3 regions of the Peribacillus sp. YIM B13472 genome follow, and region 1 is predicted to be linked to each of the others. Evidence: riboswitches for the same ligand, from Rfam matches in the RefSeq annotation. Region 1 holds a riboswitch; each other region holds the start of a gene.

What was found. Region 1 has a riboswitch for cyclic di-AMP ahead of ACFX4I_RS24085 (cation:dicarboxylate symporter family transporter). Riboswitches for the same ligand answer to the same signal wherever they lie in the genome.
Region 2: another riboswitch for cyclic di-AMP. It lies ahead of ACFX4I_RS25155 (hypothetical protein); the one in region 1 lies ahead of ACFX4I_RS24085 (cation:dicarboxylate symporter family transporter).
Region 3: another riboswitch for cyclic di-AMP. It lies ahead of ACFX4I_RS15280 (APC family permease); the one in region 1 lies ahead of ACFX4I_RS24085 (cation:dicarboxylate symporter family transporter).

What each region holds. Positions count from the first base shown of each region.
Region 1 is NZ_JBHZPG010000047.1:24,134-28,413, reverse strand. It holds gene ACFX4I_RS24095 (hypothetical protein) at 1-377, shown strand, start outside; gene ACFX4I_RS24090 (efflux RND transporter periplasmic adaptor subunit) at 392-1,654, shown strand; cyclic di-AMP (ydaO/yuaA leader) riboswitch at 1,854-2,000, shown strand; gene ACFX4I_RS24085 (cation:dicarboxylate symporter family transporter) at 2,172-3,431, shown strand; gene ACFX4I_RS24080 (class I SAM-dependent methyltransferase) at 3,860-4,075, opposite strand.
Region 2 is NZ_JBHZPG010000054.1:13,446-17,725, reverse strand. It holds gene ACFX4I_RS25165 (hypothetical protein) at 245-415, opposite strand; gene ACFX4I_RS25160 (Na-translocating system protein MpsC family protein) at 920-1,294, opposite strand; cyclic di-AMP (ydaO/yuaA leader) riboswitch at 1,538-1,679, shown strand; gene ACFX4I_RS25155 (hypothetical protein) at 2,071-2,454, shown strand; gene ACFX4I_RS25150 (potassium-transporting ATPase subunit F) at 2,635-2,709, shown strand; gene kdpA (potassium-transporting ATPase subunit KdpA) at 2,735-4,280, shown strand, end outside.
Region 3 is NZ_JBHZPG010000018.1:76,913-81,192, reverse strand. It holds gene ACFX4I_RS15290 (glycosyltransferase family 2 protein) at 1-859, shown strand, start outside; gene ACFX4I_RS15285 (GtrA family protein) at 819-1,274, shown strand; cyclic di-AMP (ydaO/yuaA leader) riboswitch at 1,627-1,771, shown strand; gene ACFX4I_RS15280 (APC family permease) at 1,909-3,735, shown strand; gene ACFX4I_RS15275 (RhaT/GlcU family sugar-proton symporter) at 4,240-4,280, shown strand, end outside.

The sequences.
Region 1 (4,280 bases):
CAGCTCTATTCTTTTGGATCGTTACTGATATCCCATATATAAAATTGGTCATCGTTCAAATGATTCTTTTTGGCTTGCAATTGTTGGAAAAAATATTACTGATTCCTCTATTCGTTTTAATGGATATAGGCAGCGATGCCAATCCTTTTTCATTGGGGATCATCAGTCAGTATTTTCTCAGAAGTGATTATTTCATTCACTTTTTCAGCGAAATCACCATTTTTCAATTTCTTATTATTGCTCTGCAATATTTTTATTTAAAGCAATTTTCAGAACGAAATAATTATTTGGTCCTTTTAATGATTGTTCTATTCTATCTGGCCACATGGTTTGTTAAAGCCTTTTTAGCATACATCCAAGTAGGCGTATTTGTATAAGGCGGGTGAAAAGAATGAGCGGAAAATGGAAAATAGCAGCGGTCTCGATTGCGTCGATAGTCTTAATAACCGTTAACATATACCTTCTTGAAAAAAATGAAAGCAAAGTGGAACGAACTGTTTTCGTTGAAACCTGGACAAAGGTAAAAAAAGATACAATTACGGATACTATTCAAACAAATGGGGTAATTAAACCTGTAGAAGAGTTTGATATCTATTTCGATACCAAGAAAAATGATTTTAAGAAATTCCTTGTAAATGAAGGCGATGCGATTACGGCTGGCTCCTCGTTGTTTGAGTATACGACGACCGAACTTGATGCGCTAAAAGCGGATTTAGAAGCGGAGAAAACGGCAGCAGAGGGAGAAATTGCAGGGATTGAAGAATACATAGGCAAGTTGAGGTCTTATCAAGGGACCCTGGCCAGTGATTCTGGAAAAGCGGCCATTGATGAATCGGTGGAAAAAAACTTGAGTATTGATTTAAAAACAAGCTCGACGGATCTTATTAAAAGTAACATTGAGCAAGAAATGTACAAGCAGGAACTGGAAAGAAACAGTTTGAATGAAAAAGTGAAAATGCTTGATGCTAAATTAAGTTCAATTGAGGAGCAGTCCAATGCGATCGTGACGACGAGCGAGGCTGATGGTGTAGTTAAAAATATCAATAAAAACCTGAATAATCCCATCATATCCATTGTTTCAACAAATATGGCAATTGAAGGGGAATTCTCCGAAGAGGAAATGAAAAAGGCTGAAGTGGGCATGACTATAAAAGCAAGTTCCTCTGATTCAAAAAAGGCATTGAAAGGAACGATAGGCCGTATCCATTCCTATCCAGCTGAAGAGCCGTCGTTAAAAAAAGATAACAGATTTCCATTTCAGGCTTTAATCGAGCCGGAAGGCGAAGAAACGGAACCTTTGTTGGTGGGATCCAAAGTGGATCTTACAGTAATAACCAATGAGAAAGCAGGTGTACCCTCCGTTCCTATAGAGGCGGTACATTACCAAAAACAGCCTTATATTTACAAATTGACTAAAAAAGGATATGTGGATAAACATTATATTACAAAAGGGCTTAAAGCAGAAGGAAAGCAAGAAATCATAAAGGGACCGTCAGTAGGTGACGTCATCCTGATGAAGCCGAATGTGGCAGCGAAGAACCATTCTAATTTTATTACTCCGATTCAATTTGAAAAAGTGAAAGTTGCAACTTATAAAAAATTCACCTCTAGGGAAAAAGTAAGATATCTGTTACTTGGCATTTTGGAAAAATAACTGTTCCTTCAACAAGAGAGGTGATGTCAAATTATTTAGTAATTATATCAATATAACTTTATGTGATTAAAAATCGGGAAGAGTAATAATAGATACAATAGCCATTAATACAGAATATTCAGACATATTTAAAGATTTTTTCAAGTACGGATGCGAATAAATATTTACAGATTATCATTTTTAGTATAATATTTTATTATAAGTTAACTCGCTTAATCTTATTCCAAGAACGGGGGACCCATTTTTGTGGATATTATCCGCTAGGGGTGAATTCAGAAATGAAAGGGCTTTGTGTTTCCAATTCCTAACCCGACAGCTAACCTCGTCAGCGTCTTTAAGGGAACATGTGTGAATATTCACGCCAATAAGAAATCGACACATGAAGTGTCTTTTTTTTCGGCGTAAAGACAGAGTTTTTCAAAAAAGAAAAATTACTTTCTTTTATTAGTATCTTGTTTCCCTTACCGAGACAAAAATGTTTTTGCATCAAAGACTTTATGGAAGGTGAGGAAAGTAAATGAAGAAATTCAAATTAAGTTTAGCTAGCCAAATTTTCATTGGTTTAATTTTAGGGATTATCGTTGGTGCCATTTTTTATGGTAACGAGACGGCCCAAAACTTTTTACAACCATTCGGAGACATTTTCCTACGAATGATTAAAATGATTGTAGTGCCGATCATCGTTTCAAGCCTTATCGTTGCAGTTGCTGGTGTAGGTGATTTGAAAGCGGTAGGTAAACTGGGTGCTAAATCATTATCATACTTTGTTGTAGTAACTATGATAGCGATTGCTGTTGGTTTAATTTCAGCGAATATCATCCAGCCTGGTGCTGGTGTGAATATGGATAATCTGGAACAAACTGATATCTCAACATATGTGGATACAGCAGAAACTAAGCAGCATGAATCGTTCGTGGATACACTCGTTCACATTGTACCATCCAATCCAGTTCAAGCTATGGTACAAGGCGATATGCTAGCGATCATTTTCTTCTCCGTGTTGTTTGGGCTTAGTATTGCAGCCATCGGTGAAAAGGGTAAACCAGTATTCCGCTTCTTCCAAGGTACAGCTGAAGGAATGTTCTACCTAACTAACATGGTCATGAAATTCGCTCCTATCGGTGTATTTGCACTAATCGGTGTGACGATCTCCAAGTTCGGTTTGGAATCTTTAATTCCGCTAGGAAAGTTAGCGCTTTCTGTATACGGAACAATGATTTTCTTTGTAATAGTCATTCTTGGTCTTATTGCGAAATTTGTCGGATTCAATATCTTTACGTTGATTAAACTTCTAAAAGAAGAATTGATTCTTGCTTTCTCTACTGCAAGTTCAGAAGCGGTTCTTCCGAAACTCATGGAAAAAATGGAGAAAGCGGGTTGTCCGAAACATATTGCTACATTTGTTATTCCGACTGGATACTCCTTTAACCTTGATGGTTCTACATTATACCAAGCGTTAGCAGCTATCTTCATCGCTCAAATGTACGGAATCGATTTAAGCGCGTATGAGCAAATTACGCTAATGCTAGTGTTAATGATCACGTCCAAGGGGATTGCGGGTGTACCGGGTGTATCTTTCGTAGTTCTTTTAGCGACATTGGGAACTGTCGGTATTCCTATTGAAGGTCTAGCATTTATTGCCGGTATCGACCGTATTCTTGATATGGGACGTACAGTAGTAAACGTTATCGGTAATTCACTTGCAGCAATCGTCATCTCTAAATGGGAAGGTCAATTCAACCCTCCTTCCAAAAAAGAATTAGAGCAAGTTTCTTAATAAAAAAATCCAGAGTGAAATGTCACTCTGGATTTTTTTTTTTTGAATTAAAATGCGCTTTCTCTTCCGGTGGGCGATCCAGAAGCGGCAATCGGAAGAGAAAACGTTGACATCATCGTTTTCATGGAATATTTCACTTCGGTAAAAGCTCTCGATGACTGTAAACCCTGTTTCCTTCATTCAAGTTGAGTAGGGATATGGAGGTAAGTATCTTCTTAAGTCTTTCCGGATATCAAAATATCCCAAACTCATAAAGCCTTTCATCTTATTTGCCTCCACACCGAATCATTTCGTCTTGTTCCCAGAAGTTCAGATGATTTTCGTTTTTATCCCGGTCATGTGTTGTGAAAATGAAGAGTCCTTCTGGTTTTAAAATACGGTTGATTTCTTTTAAAGCCAATGTGCGGTTTTTTGCTGGTGAATTTGCATTAAATCATTAAAAGCGAAGATTGCTTTTTCGAATGATGAGTCGTTGAAAAGGGAGGTTCGTTGCATCTCCAAGGATAAAGGGGATGTCCATGTGTTATATTCATGGCTATTTTTTCGGCTTCAGTAAGCATGTCAGGAGTTAGATTGATTCCCGTTATATTTTGGAATCCTTTTTTATATAGTGCGAAGGTGGTTCTTCCTGTAACGCATCCCATATCAAGGATTGAATCATCCTGATATAAACATTTTTCGAATGCGTATTTCTCTGATTGCCATAGACTTAATCTTTTAGTTGCATCAGGGGAAGCGGTCCCGTGAAAAGAATGAATGATAAAAGCTTTTTTTAACTTTATCCATGATCAATTCCTCCAATTCTATATTTTTTACTATAATATGGATAATTATTTGGTTTAATATGGA
Region 2 (4,280 bases), on a different contig from region 1:
AGCGTACAAAAATAGACCCAGAAAAATACTTTTTTAAAAAAATGCTGAGCCTTATGAGTGATCTGATTGAGTTTGGTAAATCGTTAAACAAAAACCTCCAATCATAGCAAATTAAGTAGAGGCTAGCGCGACGACCAAAAAAGGATTAATCTCCCATGAGTGCTACCCATGGAGGATGCGACAGTCGGTGGTACACCGTGGTCGTCGGAGTCAGACTAACGTATGGGCGGAAAGGCACCATAGTTCAAAGACCTTCTTCGCCAGCGATTAAAACATTATCGACATAGAGACCAATTTTCATTCTCTGTGGTGAAACGCTGATTTTTTGCGCTTCATGGATGGCTAACGGGTGCGTTAGCGCCATAAGAAGGCCGCCAATTGGCGGCCTTTTAAATGCGATCATTAAACAAGTCATACATTCCAGCCAAAACCTAAAAATGTCCTTATGCAACTCCCATGAAAATTAAAAATACTCAAAATCTAAAGTAAAGCAAATAAAGACCCAGTAAAAAGATAATAAAAAAAGGCAGCCTTTGAGTGGTCATTATAGAATTAGTTAAAACAAAATTAATCGATCTTCCTTCTTCTTAGATTAAATGCAATAAGGATTAATCTCTCATGAGTGCTACCCCTATAAAGCGCGCCAGTCGGTACACCGTGGGTGTCGGAGTCAGACTAACGTATGGGCGGAAAGGCACCATAGTTCAAAGACCTTCTTCGCCAGCTATTAAATATTATGTACTTTGAAACCACATTGTTATTCGCTGTGGTGCAGCACCGATTTTGCGATGCATGTGTGGCTAACGGGGTGTTTAGTTTAAGTAAAACCCAATGTAATGAAAAATTTGTATACAATCTATTAATCTAAAATATATATAAATTTTACAAAAAAATGATAATTCATGTAATTTAAACAGTATTATTTGATGGTTTCTAAGTACCTATCTAAGTCTTTATCCAGTATAAAAACTTCAATTCTTTCACCTGTTTTAGTGCTAATATCACTATGGGAGGAAAGAACTTTACATCCAGTTTGATCTTCAACTATTTTTTCGTAATCCTTGGTGTACATTTCACGAAGAAGCGAGCGCATTTTTTTTACAAGTTTTTTGCCGGAATTGTGACTGACAAGATGCTTTTCTTCCACAGTCAGGACACCTTTAAAACGAGTAATCAACATGTCATTAATTATATATGTTTTTGCTTCCTGTGGTCCTCTGCCTATCAGATCACGCTGGAACTTAATAAATGCTGCACTTATTTCTGCTTCAAGTTTCTTTTTTGGATTTAACATAATGCCTCCATTTTATCTCGGGAATTTATGGGATTTATCATAATACCCAACCTTAGTTATTGTCAATGTAAGTTTATAAACCTATAAAAAATTTGTAATCACTAGAATTATTAAGCAAAGTTAGTTTTTTCTGACTAATTTGGCCTAAAATGACTGTATATGGTCGATTTTGAATTAATATCGTGATTTTATGAGGTTTACAAACATTTAATGATGAGCGTAGAATAATCCACATAAATAACAATTTGATATCGGCCAAATCTCAAGAAATTGAGAACGGAGGACCCACTATTTTTGGGGTTAATTCTGCATTTGCAGAAGGGATGAGATACTCTTTCGCCATCCTACCCGTCAGCTAACTTCGTCGGCTAAAGCGAAGGAGGTCATAAGACCACCTTAATTCAGGAGGCTTTTTTTGTTATGTTTGTAGCAAAATAGCAACCTGTCATTTCCGTAGGTCTTTTTATTATGCCTATAAATGAAAAGGTTTCTTGGAAGACAGATCGCACAGAGCGCTGTAAAGCTTGCTGGGTGATAAGTAGACCAATGAGTACTTTTTCTCCAATTTTATATGTTTGCTTTGCAATTCATCCAATAACCGATGCGTGAATGTATTAATTAACGCTGGGGATATGGATAGCTACTGCATGGCTGCATACATGGGGAAAGAGTAAGCATTGGTCTATTTTTTATGTTTTCAACTGGCAGGCTTCTCTTCCCCAGAAAGAATGCAGATTGAAAATAAATAAGAGAAAGTACAAATGGGGTGAAATTGTATGGGGAAAGTACTGCTTGTTGGAAAAGGAAAATTATTCAAATTTGTAAAGGAAAGTATAGGGGCCACCCACACGGATACAAGTAACGTAGAATCTGTAGACTATGATGAAGAATGGTTTAAGCCTACAAGGAACCTGAAGGAATGTGATGGAATAATGGTTCAAAACTCAGAGCAGGATAACTGTGTTTATCTATTCCCTAATTCTCTGTTTGATGGAATTAATCTTGTGAGATTATTTTCAGAGTTCAAATCTTTGAGGTTGTTTGTTGTCACTCATGATCAACAATATTCTAGTCTATATAAAAAAATGGGAGCTGATTTTGTCATCTTCAGTAAACCAGAATGTTACAGCTATAACTGGCTGCTAACAAGTGGAACCTAGTTTCTTTAAGAAACTCATAGGGGGTGAGTACATTTTAATTGTTTGAAATTTTTATAGTTTGGAAGGAGAGACGTCAATGGATCTTATATCAGTTTCACTTACAGCTTTTTCATTCTTATCATTTTTTGGATTTATCCATTTTTGTAACAAAGTTATAGAAGAAAAAGGAGAGTAGAAACGATGTTTTTATTATTTATTGTTGGAGCACTTTCGTTGTATTTAATTCATGCTTTAATTTACCCGGAAAAATATTAATAGCTACAAAACGGAGGAAATGCAAATGGATTTTTTACAAATCGGTCTGGTATTGGCACTCGTCATTATTCTGGCAATACCACTGGCGAAATATTTAGCTAATGTTTATTCCCTTGAAACAACAAAACAAGATCGGATGTTTGGATGGTTAGAAAGGGGCATTTATAAATTATCTGGTATTAATACCGGTGATATGAACTGGAAGCAATATGTAAAGGCACTACTATTGAGTAATTTAGTCATGTTTATTATTTCGTACATGATACTTCGCTTTCAAGTAGTTTTACCAGGTAATCCTAGTAAGATAGACAACATGGATCCATTATTGGCATTCAATACTGCTGTAAGCTTCCTCACCAATACCAATTTACAGCACTACAGCGGGGAATCGGGACTTTCTTATTTATCGCAAATGGTCGTCATCATATTTTTGATGTTCACGACACCGGCTACCGGTCTTTCGTTATGTATGGCTTTTTTCAGAGGCCTGACCGGGCAGCGCAGTATGGGAAATTTTTATGTGGATTTAATTCGTTCCATCACCCGGGTACTACTGCCGTTATCTATCTTAATCGGTCTTGTCCTAGTATCTCAAGGGGTTCCGCAAACCCTTGATCCTACGGCCATTGCAACTACATTGGAAGGTGCGAAGCAGAATATTGCACGTGGGCCAGTGGCTGCGTTAGAGTCTATTAAACATTTAGGGACAAATGGCGGTGGATTTTTTGGTGTCAACTCGGCCCATCCCTTTGAGAATCCTAATGGTTTCACCAATATAATAGAGATTTTATCCATGTTTCTGATACCTGCTGCTCTTCCCTTAACGTTTGGGTATATGGCAAAAAACAAGAAACTAGGTTGGATTCTTTTTTCAGCAATGGGATTAATGTTCCTTGTGTTCTTAGGTGTTACGTATTTCAGCGAACAAAATGGAAATCCATCATTGGAGAGAATAGGGATTTCTCAAGAGAATGGAAGTATGGAAGGCAAGGAGGTGCGGTTTGGAATTGCACAGAGTGCCCTTTTTACAGCCGTTACGACAGCAGCTACTACAGGTACAGTTAATAATATGCATGATACGCTTACTCCACTTGGCGGATTAGTGCCATTGGCAGAAATGATGTTGAACTGTGTGTTTGGCGGTGATGGAGTGGGGACGGTTAACATCCTTATGTACGCAATAATGGCAGTATTCATTGCCGGGTTGATGGTTGGACGAACGCCGGAGTTTTTAGGGAAGAAAATTGCAGGCAGGGAAATGAAACTAATAGCCATTACCATTCTTCTACATCCATTAATCATCTTAGTTCCGTCAGCTATTGCTTTAGCTACACAAATGGGCACTTCAGCTATTTCTAATCCGGGTTTTCATGGAATTTCGCAAGTTGTTTATGAGTTTACCTCTTCGGCAGCTAATAATGGTTCCGGATTTGAAGGTTTAGGGGATAACACTCCATTTTGGAATATATCCACCGGCTTAGTTATGCTGTTTGGCCGTTACTTTTCTATGATTGCACTAATCGCTGTAGCAGGTTCTTTACTTACAAAGAAACGAGTTCCAGAGACGATTG
Region 3 (4,280 bases), on a different contig from region 1:
AACATGGAAGATCATTTATAAGGAAACGATTAATAATGAACTTGTTCGTGGGCTAAAGCTTTCCCGGAATGCAGGACATCAAAATGCACTCCTGGCAGGATTGTTTACAGCCAAAGAAGCCTCGGATTGTGTGATTTCCATTGATGCAGATTTACAGGATGATATTCAAGTCATCCCTGAATTCATTCGGAAATTCAATGAAGGGTGTGAAATTGTATACGGTGTCCGCCAGAAAAGGGACCTTGATTCATTTTTCAAACGAACATCTGCAACTGGTTTTTATAAAATGATGAACAAGATGGGGGTTAACCTTGTCTATAATCATGCCGATTTCCGGCTAATGAGTAAAAGGGCGATCGCGGAGTTGGAACGATTTGATGAAACGAATCTTTTTTTACGGGGGATCGTACCGCTCATTGGGTTTAAGACGGACTCTGTTTATTATGACCGAAAAGAAAGATTGGCTGGGGAAACGAAATATCCATTTAAGAAGATGGTTGCTTTTGCGCTTGATGGCATTACTTCCTTTTCAGTTACACCGATTCGGCTTGTATTATGGCTAGGATGTTTTTCCTTTTTCATTAGCTTACTCTTTGGGTCTTACTTTTTATGGTTAAAGTTTTATGGGCAGACCGAAACTGGATGGACCTCATTAATCACCTCCATATGGTTGATCGGTGGACTACAGTTGATTGCTGTCGGCTTGATTGGGGAATATATCGGTAAGATTTACAATGAATCCAAACGCCGGCCTAAATATATAGTTGATCTGGATCTATTTAATCCGCTCGATTTAAAAAAACGGGAGCAACTAGACAATGAACGGAACAGTATTGAAAAACTATCTAAAACACACTAACTCCTTTATCCGCTTTTTATTGGTTGGGATAGTCAATACAGCGGTTGGACTTTCCATCATGCTTTTTCTCATGAATGTTCTTGAATTCTCTTACTGGGTCTCCACCTTTATCGGTAATGGTACGGGAGCTGTAACGAGTTTTCTTTTGAACAGGACTTATACCTTTAAAAGTGATATAGAATGGCGGAGAGGAGTTGCACGTTTCTTTTGCGTCATCCTGATTTGTTATTCCGCCGCATATTCTTTAGGCCAAGCTATTGCAGAATCAATGGAAGGATCCGTTCATTTACCCATACAACAAAATGTGGCTGTGCTGATAGGAGCAATTTTTTACACAGTTCTTAACTATATCGGCCAGAAATTCTTTGTCTTTAAAAAAAGCAATTTGAGACCAATTCAAGAAGGAAGGAACTAATTAGGTGGATCAGTGGGATAATGCCCCCGGTTGTAAGAATTAAAGGGGAATCGGAAAGCGAAAATCAAGTTTAATGATTCAAGCTGGGGGCAGATCGCTTCACTTCGTTTTTCACGATCTCCATGTGGCGATCATTTTTTCCTTTTCTGACCATCTTTTGTTCATCAATTCCCTGATTTTTTTCTTTTTAGACGTTTACTTACCTCCTTTCCTCCCTTCGAACCATGTGTTTGCATGACTTATGTAATATACGTCAAGAATAAAACCTCGCATACAAAAAATAATTATATTTCTGTGCAAAATTTTCATTTACTTTTCCTTTTCACGGGAGTATGATAATCAACAGTTTCATATTTCTAAATCGCTTAAACCTTATGGTGCGGGGGACCCGGTATTGGGATTGTTACTACAATCCAAGGGGTGAATCCTTTCAAGGTAGGGCTACTCTTAGGTCCGAATCCGACAGCTAACCTCGTAAGCGTTATATGAGAAGGAAAGTGGAGCTTGTTAGACAAAAAAATTGATGTCTACAGGTCTATTTAGCTATGACTTGTAGGCATTTTTCTGTTTGTCTTGTTTTTTGCTACAGCTGGGTAACATAAACTTATAAATTTAATATGGTGGTGAATACTTGATGTTATCTTCTATAAAGAGGTTCTTGATTGGGAGACCTTTAAAATCAAATGCACTTGGTGAACAAAAGCTTAACAAAACAAAGGCTTTGGCGATATTATCTTCTGATGCTTTGTCTTCGGTTGCTTATGGGCCGGAGCAAATATTGATCGTTCTGATCACGGTCGGTGCTGCGGCATTCTGGTATTCCATACCCATCGCCATCGGAGTATTGTTACTATTGGCTGCATTGATCTTGTCCTATAGACAAATCATTTTTGCTTATCCTCATGGCGGGGGGGCATATGTGGTTTCAAAAAACAATTTAGGAGTCAATCCAGGGCTGATAGCTGGAGGATCCTTATTGGTGGATTATATATTAACTGTGGCTGTAAGTGTTTCTGCAGGTACGGATGCCATCACGTCCGCTTTTCCCAGCCTTCATTCATATAATGTAGGCATAGCCATCATTTTCGTCATTCTGCTTACAATCCTGAACCTGCGGGGGGTTACGGAGTCGGCCTCTGTTTTGGCCTATCCGGTGTATCTATTCGTTTTAGCATTGTTCATCTTGATTGGTGTAGGAACTTACAAGATCCTGACGGGAGGAGTTTCACCCGAATTACACGCGCCAATCGGGACTCCAGTAGCGGGCATCAGTTTATTCATACTGCTAAAAGCATTTGCATCAGGAAGCTCCGCATTGACAGGAGTTGAAGCGATTTCCAATGCGATTCCGAACTTTAAAGACCCAGCCCCGAATAATGCTGCAAAAACTTTAATAGCTATGGGTTCCCTACTGGCAGTATTATTTACGGGAATCGTATTCTTAGCCTACTATTTAAGCATTGTTCCTAGCGCAGAGGTAACGGTCGTCTCGCAGATTGCTGAAGAGATCTTTGGCCGGAATTTCATGTATTTCTTCATTCAAGGTACGACTGCATTGATCTTGATACTTGCTGCCAATACTGGCTATTCCGCTTTCCCCTTGCTTGCGGTGAATCTTGCAAAAGATAAATTCATACCAAGGGCGTTTACGATTAGAGGGGACCGATTAGGATATTCCAATGGAATAATCATACTGGGACTTGCATCCATCATCTTAATAGTCTCATTTGAAGGACATACAGAAAATCTCATTCCGCTTTATGCCGTAGGGGTATTCATTCCATTTACTCTGTCCCAGACCGGGATGATTGTTAAATGGATTCGCGAAAAGCCAAAAGGCTGGATGTTGAAATTAACCATTAATTCAATTGGTGCAATTATTAGCTTTATCGTCACGATGATATTCTTCTTGACCAAGTTTACTCAGGTTTGGCCTGTTTTGATTTTTCTACCTATTATCCTGTTAATTTTTCATCGAATCAGAAAGCATTATGAAGCAGTTGGTGACCAACTAAGGATTACAACTTGTGAGCCGATCTTGCCAATTGAAGGAAATATCATTATCGTACCTGTGGCCGGTATAACTCATGTGGTTGAGAACTCCTTAAATTATGCTAAATCTCTTTCAGCACATCAGGTTATTGCCGTTTATGTTTCTTTTGAAAGAGAAGATGAAAAAAAATTCGAAGAAAAATGGAAGAAGTGGCAACCAGATGTTAGACTTGTGACTCTAAACTCTTATTACAGGAGTATCATACAGCCATTAACTAAATTTGTAGATACAGTTGAACATAAAGCGAGGGAATCCAACTATAAAGTTACGGTAATAATCCCGCAATTTATTCCGAAGAAAGGCTGGCACAATATTCTTCATAACCAATCAAGTTTACTGATTAAGGCCTACTTGCTTTATAGAAGAAATGTAGTTGTTGCGACAGTGCCCTATCATTTGAAGAAGTAAGTTCCATTATCTAAGAAAAGAAGCAGACCTACATAAGGTTTGCTTTTTTTCTAATCTTTATAAAAAATTCAGCAGTAACTTACGCTGCCGATATTTGAGTATGAACATTCATTACCAACTCATTAATTTACAGTAACTATGAAGCCCGTACAATAAAAAGGATTTGCAGTAAGATGTGGGGATACTTCCTCTTTTAAAGCTTTAATTAATGTTAATATAAAACTTTCCCCATCATCATTATCCGAACGACAGCTGTTTGGGAAAGTCATTATTTCAAAGTCGCTGGTGATTTGGAAATGGACATGCAACATCATCAACATGGTGGCTAGCATCAATCAGTATCATTAAAAAGGGCTGTGTCTGCAGCCCTTTTTGTGTTGAACACTACTTTAGGGGAAACACTTCATAAAATTACCAAGGGTCAATTCAAATAATGCGAACATATTAAGAAGACAAAATGAAATTTCCTGCTTAATTTTGAACTTACATATATGGGGGTTGTAAATGGATATATTATTAGCTCTCTTGCCGGCATTATTCTGGGG